3 regions of the Rhizobium sp. 01L410 genome follow, and region 1 is predicted to be linked to each of the others. Evidence: predicted binding sites of a transcription regulator. Region 1 holds the regulator's gene; each other region holds the start of a gene.
What was found. The regulator PhoB, encoded in region 1, activates phosphate uptake and scavenging genes when phosphate is short. The targets are predictions, from matches to a motif close to TGTCATNNANCTGTCAT.

Region 1 (3,270 bases):
GGTCAAAGCCAGGCGCCTTGGGGCCGAAGCCTTCGAGGTACTTTTCCTGCCCGCCTGCAGCGATCGTCGCCAGCGTCCGGCCGTGGAAGGCGCCTTCGAACGTGATGATATGGAAACGCTCGGGATGGCCCTTCGAATACTGGTAGCGGCGTGCGGTCTTGATCGCGCATTCCAGGGCTTCCGCGCCGGAATTGGTGAAGAACACCTTGTCGGCGAAAGTCGCCTCCGTCAGCCGCCTGGCGAGCTTTTCCTGCCCGGGGATTTCATAGATGTTGGACAGGTGCCAGACCTTGTCGGCCTGTGCCTTCAGGGTATCCACGACATGCGGATTGCTGTGGCCGACCGAGGTCACCGCGACGCCGGCACCGAAATCCAGATATCGTTCGCCGCTTTCGGTAATCAGCCACACGCCCTCACCTCGCTCGAACCGCAATGGGGCACGAGAATAGGTATCATATAGCGGCGCGGCTTCAGCCATGGCGCGGTCTCCTGTCAACTTACGGGCAACCGGACTCCGGCTAAAAACCAGGTCCGAAAAATTAAAAATGCCGCCTTTCGGCGGCGACTTGCACTATTTACTTTTCGCACTGCAATGTCAACAAAACTGCGGCTTTCGTGGCTTCTGAGAGACGCTCAAGCAATGTCGCGTTTTATCAACAGCTAATGTTGCAGAAATGACTCTCAGGGGAAGCAAGTTGGGGAAAACCCCGAATTCGATTCATCCGGATTCCTGCGACTCTTGTCACGGAGTCAGCCTCACACTAGGTTAAAACTCAATTACTAGACTGCATGCGGCGGAACTAGTCACCAAAATTAGTCAAGCGTTTCTTGTGTCGGATTCGTCCGGGGCAAACAGTGAGGGATTCTGCCTTCGCAACGCTTAAACGGCGGAGACACAGGGCATGAACTGGACAGACGAGCGGGTCGAGAAACTCAAGAAACTGTGGTCCGAAGGGCTGAGCGCGAGCCAGATCGCTGCCCAGCTTGGCGGCGTCAGCCGTAACGCCGTTATCGGCAAGGTTCACCGTCTGGCGCTGCCGGGCCGTGCGAAGGCCGGCGGCAACGCCACGGCTGCCCGCGCTCCCAAGCGTACGGCGGCAGCACCCCGCGCCCCAACCTACGCATCGCGTCTGGCGACGACCCGTACGGTCACCCGCCAGCAGGGCGCGACGATGCTGAAGGAAGAGATCGAAATCGACGTGATGGAGGAGATGGAATACCGTCCCGCCAAGAACGTGATCGTCCCGATTTCCCGCCGTCTCGGCCTGACGGAGCTCACCGAGCGCACCTGCAAGTGGCCGGTCGGCGATCCCTTGAAGGACGATTTCCACTTCTGCGGCTGCGAAAGCCCGGATTCTTCGCCTTACTGCACCTACCACCAGCGTCTGGCCTACCAACCGGTCAACGAGCGCCGCAGGGCAGCAGCCCGGGCAAACTGAGCCGGGTAAGCACAAACGAAAAACGGGCCTTACGGCCCGTTTTTTTGTGTCTCAATTCCGAAAGCTTCAAGCTTCCATCGAATATCCAGCGCCGCGAACGGTGCGGATGACATCCTGCATATTGGAGAAGTTCAGCGCCTTGCGCAGACGGCCGACATGGACATCGACGGTGCGCTCGTCGACATAGATGTCGTGACCCCAGACGCCATCCAGAAGCTGCGAGCGCGAGAAGACGCGGCCGGGAGAGGCCATCAGGAATTCCAGCAGGCGAAACTCGGTCGGTCCGAGACGGACTTCGCGGGTCTTGCGATGAACGCGGTGCGTCTCGCGGTCGAGTTCGATATCGCCGCATTTCAGCACGGTCGAGAGAACTTCGGGCTTAGCGCGGCGCAGCATCGCCTTGACGCGAGCGACGAGCTCGGGCGTCGAGAACGGCTTGACGACATAGTCGTCGGCGCCGGTCGACAGGCCGCGAACGCGTTCGCTTTCCTCGCCGCGCGCCGTCAGCATGATGATCGGCAGACGCTCGGTCTCCGGGCGCATGCGCAGCCGGCGGCAAAGCTCGATGCCTGATACGCCAGGCAGCATCCAATCAAGGATAAGAAGGTCCGGCGTCCGCTCCTGAAGGCGGATTTCCGCCTCATCGCCGCGCAGGATGGTGTCGACCTCGAAACCTTCGGCTTCGAGATTGTAACGAAGAAGCACGCTCAGTGCTTCTTCGTCTTCAACGACTGCAACTCTCGGGATCATTCTGTTCTGTCTCCTGAGGCCCGGTCCGGATATTATTCCGTGACCGCGCCGACGGTGTTGGCGGTGTCGTCCTTCGGACGCTCGCCCTCCGGCTGGGCGCCGGTCGCCATGTAGTAGATGGTTTCTGCGATGTTGGTGGCGTGGTCGCCGATGCGTTCGATGTTCTTGGCACAGAACAGCAGATGCGTGCAGCTGGTGATGTTGCGCGGATCTTCCATCATATAGGTCAGGAGCTCGCGGAACAGCGAGGTGTACATCGCGTCGATTTCCTCGTCGCGCTCGCGGATCGACTTCGCCTTGTCGGCGGCGCGCGTCGTGTAAACGTCGAGCACTTCCTTTAGCTGGACGAGCGCCAGTTCGGAGAGATGCTCCAGGCCGCGGCCGAGCTTGCGCGGAACGCCGGTGCTCTGCACGGCGATGACGCGCTTGGCGGTGTTCTTGCCGAGATCGCCGACGCGTTCGAGGTCGGCGGCGATGCGGATCGACCCCATGATCTCGCGCAGGTCCGACGCCATCGGCTGGCGGCGGGCGATGGTGACGATCGCCTTGTCGTTGATCTCGCGCTCGGCGTGATCGAGGATCACGTCGTCGGAGATGACCTTCTGCGCCAGTGCGCCGTCGCCATTGACCAGCGCGCGCACAGCGTCGGAGACCATCTGTTCCGCCAGACCGCCCATCTCGGAGATGCGGCGGGTCAGGAACTTCAGATCTTCGTCATATGCAGAAAAGATATGTGTCGATGCCATGGGAAATGTCCTTGAGTGTCTCTATCGGAAGTCGTGACGCCAAAGATCAGCCGAAGCGGCCCATGATGTAGTCCTGGGTGCGCGGATCGTCCGGATTGGTGAACATCTTGTCGGTGTCGTTCTCCTCGACGAGGTTGCCGAGGTGGAACATGGCGGTGCGCTGCGAGACGCGGGCCGCCTGCTGCATGGAGTGCGTCACGATGACGATCGTGTAGCTTTCGCGCAGCTCGTGGATCAGCTCCTCGACCTTTGCGGTTGCGATCGGATCGAGCGCCGAGCAGGGTTCGTCCATGAGGATGACCTCAGGCGAGACCGCGACGGCGCGGGCGATGCAG
Region 2 (3,270 bases), on a different contig from region 1:
ATTGCAGCCGCCAGGAGCGCGGCGAGAACGAACAGGCCGCAGCCCATCACGATCCAATGGAAAATGCGGTCGCCGTTGGCGCCGTCGCGGCGCTTCACATCCGGCACGACAGCCGGCAGCGATGCCAGTGCTTCACTCATATCGATACTCGACTTGCTTTTGAGGGGGCGTCAAAGCAAACGGGGCAGAAAGCGAATGCTCCCTGCCCCGGCATTTCCAGGACTTAGCCCTTGAAGGAGGCCGTCCAGTAGTCTTCGATCTGCTTCACCAGCGTGGCCGGAAGCGGAACGTAATCGAGGGAAGAGGCTTCCTTCTGACCGTTCTCGAGTGCCCACTTGAAGAAGGCGAAAGCAGCCTTGGAGCGCTCGGCATCCTTCGGCTCCTTGTACATGATCGCCCAGGTGGTGGCGGTGATCGGCCAGGCCTTTTCGCCAGGCGCGTTGGTCATGATCAAGTAGAAGTCCTGGGCCTTGCCCCATTCGGCGCTGGCAGCAGCAGCCGAGAAGCTATCTGCATTCGGCTTCGGATACTGACCGGAGGCGTTCTGAACGAGAACGACGGGCAGCTTGTTCTGGAGGGCGTAGGCGTATTCGACGTAACCGATCGAATCCTTCACGCGGGTGACGTAGGCAGCGACGCCTTCGTTGCCCTTGCCGCCGATGCCGACCGGCCAGTTGACGGCGGTGCCTTCACCGACCTTGGACTTCCAGTCCGGGTTGACCTTGGAGAAGAAGTTCGTCCAGTTGAACGAGGTGCCCGAACCGTCCGAGCGGTGAACGACGGCGATCTGGCTATCGGGCAGCTTGAGGCCCGGGTTCAGGTCGGCGATCGCCTTGTCATTCCACTTGGTGACGTTGCCGAGGTAGATGTCGGCCAGAACCTTGCCGGAGAGCTTCAGCTCGCCCGACTTAATGCCCTTGACGTTGATAACGGGAACGATGCCGCCGACGACGATCGGGAACTGGCCGAAGCCGCCAGCCGTCAGGTCCTCGGGCTTCATCGGGGCGTCGGAGGCGCCGAAATCGACGGTCGCAGCCTTGATCTGGGCGATACCGCCGCCCGAGCCGATCGACTGGTAGTTCAGCTTGTCACCGGTCTGCTTGTTGTAGTCCGCGGACCACTTGGACAGAACCGGATAGACGAAGGTCGAACCGGCGCCGGTAATATCGGCAGCGGAAGCGGAAACTGCGAGCGCAGCAACCAGGCCGGCGCCGAGGCAGGCCGAAAGAAGTGTCTTGGTGAGCATATGGTCTCTTCCCTGAATGGAACGAACAATCGACGAGACCGGCGCCATGGAGGGGGTATCCACTGGCAAAGGGCGCTGAAATTCCCGTCGCAAAGGCGGGCTAGGCGCTGCACATTACAGTTTGATGACAGTTCTGCGACAGTTCGAAGTCGGCCGCGGATGCCCCACATAGCGTGCAGGACTGTTCGTTCACTAAATCAAGGATTTAACCTGTAAGGCTCTGTAAACATTACAAAATGTTAATGTCGGACTGCGTTGGTTTGACGCAGCCCGGCAAAAACCGCAGCCTTATGCGATGCCGTAGCGGCTGGCCGGCTTGTTGTGTGAGAGGTTAGGTCCGAGCGCATAGCGGGCGGCGTTCAACGCTTCGAAATCAGCCGGATCTGGCAGCGACGGGATGGTCACGAGTTCACCCTGATCGAAGCCGGCAAGAGCAGCATCGACGAGATCGGTGACGTCCATCACCATCGACGGCGGCAGCTGATCAACCGAGCCGCCAGCGCGTTCGAAGATCTCGGTGCGGGTCAGGCCCGGAAGAACAGCCTGAACCTTGACGCCCTTCGGGCTGGCCTCGGCATGGATCGACTGGGTCAGGTTGAGCACAAAGGCCTTGCTGGCATTGTACGTGCCGTGGAAGCGTTCGGCGAGGAATGCGACCACCGAGGCAATGTTGATGATGGCGCCCTTGCCGCGCTTGGCGAAGGTCTGCGCAGCCGCAATACCCAGCCGATTGACGGCCACGACGTTGATCTCGATCATTGTTTCGAGATAGTCGATATCATCTTCGAGCAATGCGCCTTTAGGGCCGATACCGGCATTGTTGACGAGCAGCGTAATCGCCTCGTCCTCGCGCAGGCGCTTCTCGACCTTTCGCACGTCTTCCCTGTTCGTCAGATCGGCCTGCAGGACCTCGGCCTTGATGCCGTGAGCGGCGGTGAGCTTTTCAGCCAGGGCATTCAGACGGGCTGCATCACGGGCGACCAGCAGCAGATCGTATCCGCGCTTTGCGAGACGATCGGCGTAAGTGGCGCCGATACCCGAGGAGGCGCCGGTAACGAGAGCTGTACCGAGGGAGGAAGTGGACATCGTGGAATCCTTTTCGATGCGTTGGTAATTAGTGGTATATGCCACTATATTGAGATCAACGGCATCTTGCGCAAGGGTGCACCGAAGAAATTATCGAAGACGATTGACGGCCGGCAGCAATCCGGTGACACCGGATCAGGAGAACGACGATGGACGAAAAAATACCGGGCTTCGAAAGCTGGACCGTTTGCAGCAACAGCGCGCTTCGCCGCGCGACACGCCAGCTCGGGCAGCTCTATGAGGAGGTCTTTGCGCCAAGCGGGCTGAGAGGCACGCAGTTCGGGCTGCTGACGCAGATCCATATGAACGGCAAGCCGTCGCTGAAATTCCTGGCCGACGGGCTGGTAATGGACCTCTCCGCCCTCGGACACACGCTGAAACCGCTGATCCGGGACGGGCTGGTGGAGCTGGTGCCCGACGAAAAAGACAAGCGCGTCAAACGGGCGACGCTGACCGGGGCCGGACTGGCAAAATGGGAAGAAGCCAACCGTCTCTGGGCCGAAGCACGCGACCGCTTCGAAAACGCCTTCGGCGCTGAAGCGTCGGAAGAATTGCGCAAAACCCTGAACCGCATTTCCTCCCCCGCTTTCGCGGAGAGTTTCAGGCGCTGAGGTTCGGCACTCAGACCCTGATCACATAATCCTTGCGAGTCGTTTCAACGACTTCCCAGGTTCCGTTGAAGCCGGGTCTGAGGATCATGCGGTCGCCGGCCTTGAGATGTACCGGTTCACCGCCGTCTTCGGTGACGATCGAATACCCCGACAGCACGTTGAAATATTCCCACTCATCGTAGGAGATCCGCCATTTGCCGGGTGTCGCTTCCCAAATGCCGGCGTAGAGGCCGCCTTCGGCTTCTTCCAGGTTCCAGGTGCGGAATTGCGGATTGCCGGAAACGATGCGGTCGGCGGCGGGCGCGCCCACTTCGGGCTCGACGGACG
Region 3 (3,270 bases), 310 kb from region 1:
TCTGGCCGAAGACCAGACCGTAGCCGCGGGTAAACTGCGGCGGCGCCTTGGCCGAGCCCTTGAACTGATTGACCATCTGGCACTCGGTTACCTGGATGGTACCGAGCGAGACGGCGAAGCCGAGTTCCGGAACATCGAATTCGACTTCGACCTCGCCGATGCGGATTTCACCAGTGAAGGGGTGGTTGCGACCGTAACCGCGCTGTGTCGAGTAGCCGAGCGCCAAGAGGAAGCCTTCATCGCCCCGGGCCAGTGCCTGCAGCCGCAAATCCCGGCTCATTGGGAATTCCATCGGCTCGCGCGTCAGGTCGCCGATCTCGTGATCCTCGGGCATGTCCCCATCACCCTCGATCAGACCTTCCTGGCCGAGGATCTCGGAAACGCGGATGACACGGCCGGTTTCGGCCTGACGCTGAGCCGGCTCTTCGACGGCTTCGTCGGCCAGGAGCGACGGGTCGAGCAGGCGGTGCGTGTAGTCGAAGGTCGGGCCGAGCAGCTGGCCGCCCGGCAGGTCCTTGTAGGTTGCCGAGATACGGCGCTCGATGGTCATGCCGCTGGTGTCGAGCGGCTGTGAATAGCCGAAGCGTGGCAGCGTCGTACGGTAGGCGCGCAGCAGGAAGATCGCCTCGATCATGTCACCGCGCGACTGGCGTACGGCGAGCGCCGCCAGCGTCCGGTCGTAGAGCGAGGCTTCGGCCATGACGCGATCGACCGCGAGAGCCAGCTGGGCAACGATCTGCTCGATGCCGATGGCCGGAAGCGAGCGGTCGCCGCGGCGCCGGTCGGCGAGCAGGCGGTGAGCATTGGCGATGGCGGCCTCGCCACCTTTGACTGCAACATACATGGCTCACATCTCCGTTGCGGTGATTTTGGTGGTGCGCGGCAGGCAGAGGAAACTGCTGCCCGCCGTCAGAACGATGTCGATGCCACGCGGGAAGAGGGTGCGGTTCTCGTTCCAGAGGCGGATGAACGTCTCCGGCAATCCCGACGGCGCGATTTCCGTCACGGTCTTGATCCCCGGCCCCATCAGCGCCAGCGTCTTGCCGCCTTCGAGCGAAGCGATCTCGATAACAACCGTTGTCGAGCGGTCGGGATACTCCTGCGTGCCCGGCGCAAAGAGTCCAAAAGACGAAACTGCCATGCCGCTGTCGACGAAGGCGAAGCGCGCTTCGGCCTTCTCGGTCGTGACGGTCGCGCCGGTATGAAAGCTCAGCCAGCCCGGCACGGCGGATTTGTTGAGCGCAGGCGAAAGCCAGACGGGCGTGTCGTGATCGCAGAGCGTCAGTGCGATTGCACCGGCCGCTACGCCAAGGGGAGCCGGCGGCGCCGCATCGGGCGCCAGCGTCTGGACTGAGCCCGGGCGGGCCATCGCATCCATCATCGCCTTGAAGACGCTCTGGGCTTGGAAAACTGGTTCGGCAAAGCCGCCGGTCAAAGTATCGGTCTTGAGTTCCATCAGTCTTCTCCCCGCACCATGGTGAAGAAATCGACGCGGGTCGCGGCCGTCTCGTCGGCCTTCTGCTGCGCTGCGGCGGCAATGTGGCGGGCGATCGGCTGAAGCAGCTTTTCATCGACGAAAGCCCTGCTTGCCTCTTCCTGCCAGAGAGCATCGAAAATCGCCGCAAGCCGTGCCTTCTTCCGATCGGTGCCGAGCGACTGGCCGTGGCCGACGGTCCCGCTTGCCAGCCGGATCGTTGCACGGGTGACCGTCACTTCGCCGAGATTGAAGGGCGAGCCGCCGCCGCCAATACGGCCACGAACCATCACCAGCCCGGTTTCGGGGCCGCGCACAGCCTGCACTTCCGGTTTGTCCGCAAGCGCCTCCCAGGCGTCATTCAATTCGGCAAGGTCGGAGCGGGCGAGGAGATCGACCACTCTTTTCCTGCTGTCGGCTGCCTCGATTTTCTCTGCTGCTCTCATCGCCACATCCTTCGAAATGTCTATTGATATAGACAACCATACAAGATATGGTTACGCTTAAATCGGGGACGTGACAAGCGTGTGACACGGCAGGGGTGAAATGGCTGGGCTGAAGCAGGTGCAAAGGCAGACGGGGGTGGCGCTATGGCGCCAGATAGCGGATCGAATCCGCGAGGCAATCACCCGCGGTGCTTATGATGAAACGGGCATGGTGCCGCCGGAAACGATGCTCGCCGAGCAGTTCGGCGTCAACCGGCATACGGTTCGAAGTGCCCTTGCCGCGCTGGCGCAGGAAGGCATCGTCCGCGCCGTGCAGGGCCGCGGCACGCTGATCGAGCGTCGGGAACGGCTGAACTTCCCGATCAGCAAGCGCACCCGTTTCACGACGGGTATCAGCGGCCAGGCAAGAGAAACGCGCGGTTTCCTGCTGGCGGCTGCCGAAGAATCTGCTGATGCGGAGGTCGCCCGCTGGCTGAAGATGCGCGTAGGCGACGCGGTCATCAGGCTGGAGACAACAAGGGAGGCGGACAAGCGCCCGGTGTCGCGGGCGACGAGCTGGTTTCCGGCCGCGCGCTTCGGCGATATCGCAGAAACCTATCGCAAGACGGAATCGATCACCAAGGCCTTCGCGCTGCTTGGCTTGCAGGACTATGTGCGCGCAACGACGGAGATCACCGCCGCGCATGCCGACGCCGGGGATATCGCCGATCTTGAGCTCACACCGGGCGCGATCCTGCTAATCACCAAGGCGATGAATACCGATCTCGACGGCGTTCCCGTGCAATATTCCATCACCCGCTTTGCTGCCGACCGGGTGCAGTTCACCATCGAAAACTAAAAAAGCCGGGCGCTTGGCCCGGCTTCAAATTGATTGCGAATCCGGCTCAGTGTGCGGCGGACATGTCGCCCAGCACTTCCTTGGAAGCGACCGTGGAATCAGCCTTCAGCTTGTAGACCATCGGAACGCCGGTCGCGAGATTGAGGTCCAGAACCTGCTCCCGGGTCAGGTGGTCGAGCACCATGACCAGCGAACGCAGCGAGTTGCCGTGAGCCGCAACGAGAACCTTCTCGCCACGCAGAACGCGCGGCAGGATTTCCGTCAGGTAATAAGGCCAGACGCGGGCGCCAGTGTCGCGCAGGCTTTCGCCGCCGGGAGGGGGGACGTCGTAGGAGCGGCGCCAGATATGAACCTGCTCCTCGCCCCACTTGGCGCGGGCATCGTCCTTGTTGAGGCCGGAAAGATCGCCGTAGTCACGCTCGTTGAGAGCCTGATCCTTGATCGTCTGCAGGCCGGGCTGGCCGACCTTGTCGAGGATGAACTTCAGCGTGTGCTGCGCACGGGTGAGCGCT

Region 2: the regulator PhoB is predicted to act here: its motif matches at 1,360-1,376, upstream of pstS (phosphate ABC transporter substrate-binding protein PstS).
Region 3: the regulator PhoB is predicted to act here: its motif matches at 1,991-2,007, upstream of phnF (phosphonate metabolism transcriptional regulator PhnF).

The regions. Positions count from the first base shown of each region.
Region 1 is NZ_JBFTST010000003.1:72,423-75,692, forward strand. Features, by position in the region: gene AC1DV9_RS07560 (aspartate aminotransferase family protein) at 1-478, opposite strand, end outside; gene AC1DV9_RS07565 (GcrA family cell cycle regulator) at 903-1,439, shown strand; gene phoB (phosphate regulon transcriptional regulator PhoB) at 1,506-2,189, opposite strand; gene phoU (phosphate signaling complex protein PhoU) at 2,222-2,935, opposite strand; gene pstB (phosphate ABC transporter ATP-binding protein PstB) at 2,982-3,270, opposite strand, start outside.
Region 2 is NZ_JBFTST010000015.1:104,833-108,102, forward strand. Features, by position in the region: gene pstC (phosphate ABC transporter permease subunit PstC) at 1-140, opposite strand, end outside; gene pstS (phosphate ABC transporter substrate-binding protein PstS) at 224-1,246, opposite strand; gene AC1DV9_RS26045 (SDR family NAD(P)-dependent oxidoreductase) at 1,535-2,332, opposite strand; gene AC1DV9_RS26050 (MarR family winged helix-turn-helix transcriptional regulator) at 2,482-2,943, shown strand; gene AC1DV9_RS26055 (cupin domain-containing protein) at 2,954-3,270, opposite strand, start outside.
Region 3 is NZ_JBFTST010000003.1:386,965-390,234, reverse strand. Features, by position in the region: gene AC1DV9_RS09205 (carbon-phosphorus lyase complex subunit) at 1-844, opposite strand, end outside; gene phnH (phosphonate C-P lyase system protein PhnH) at 848-1,456, opposite strand; gene phnG (phosphonate C-P lyase system protein PhnG) at 1,456-1,920, opposite strand; gene phnF (phosphonate metabolism transcriptional regulator PhnF) at 2,021-2,758, shown strand; gene AC1DV9_RS09185 (2,3-bisphosphoglycerate-dependent phosphoglycerate mutase) at 2,805-3,270, opposite strand, start outside.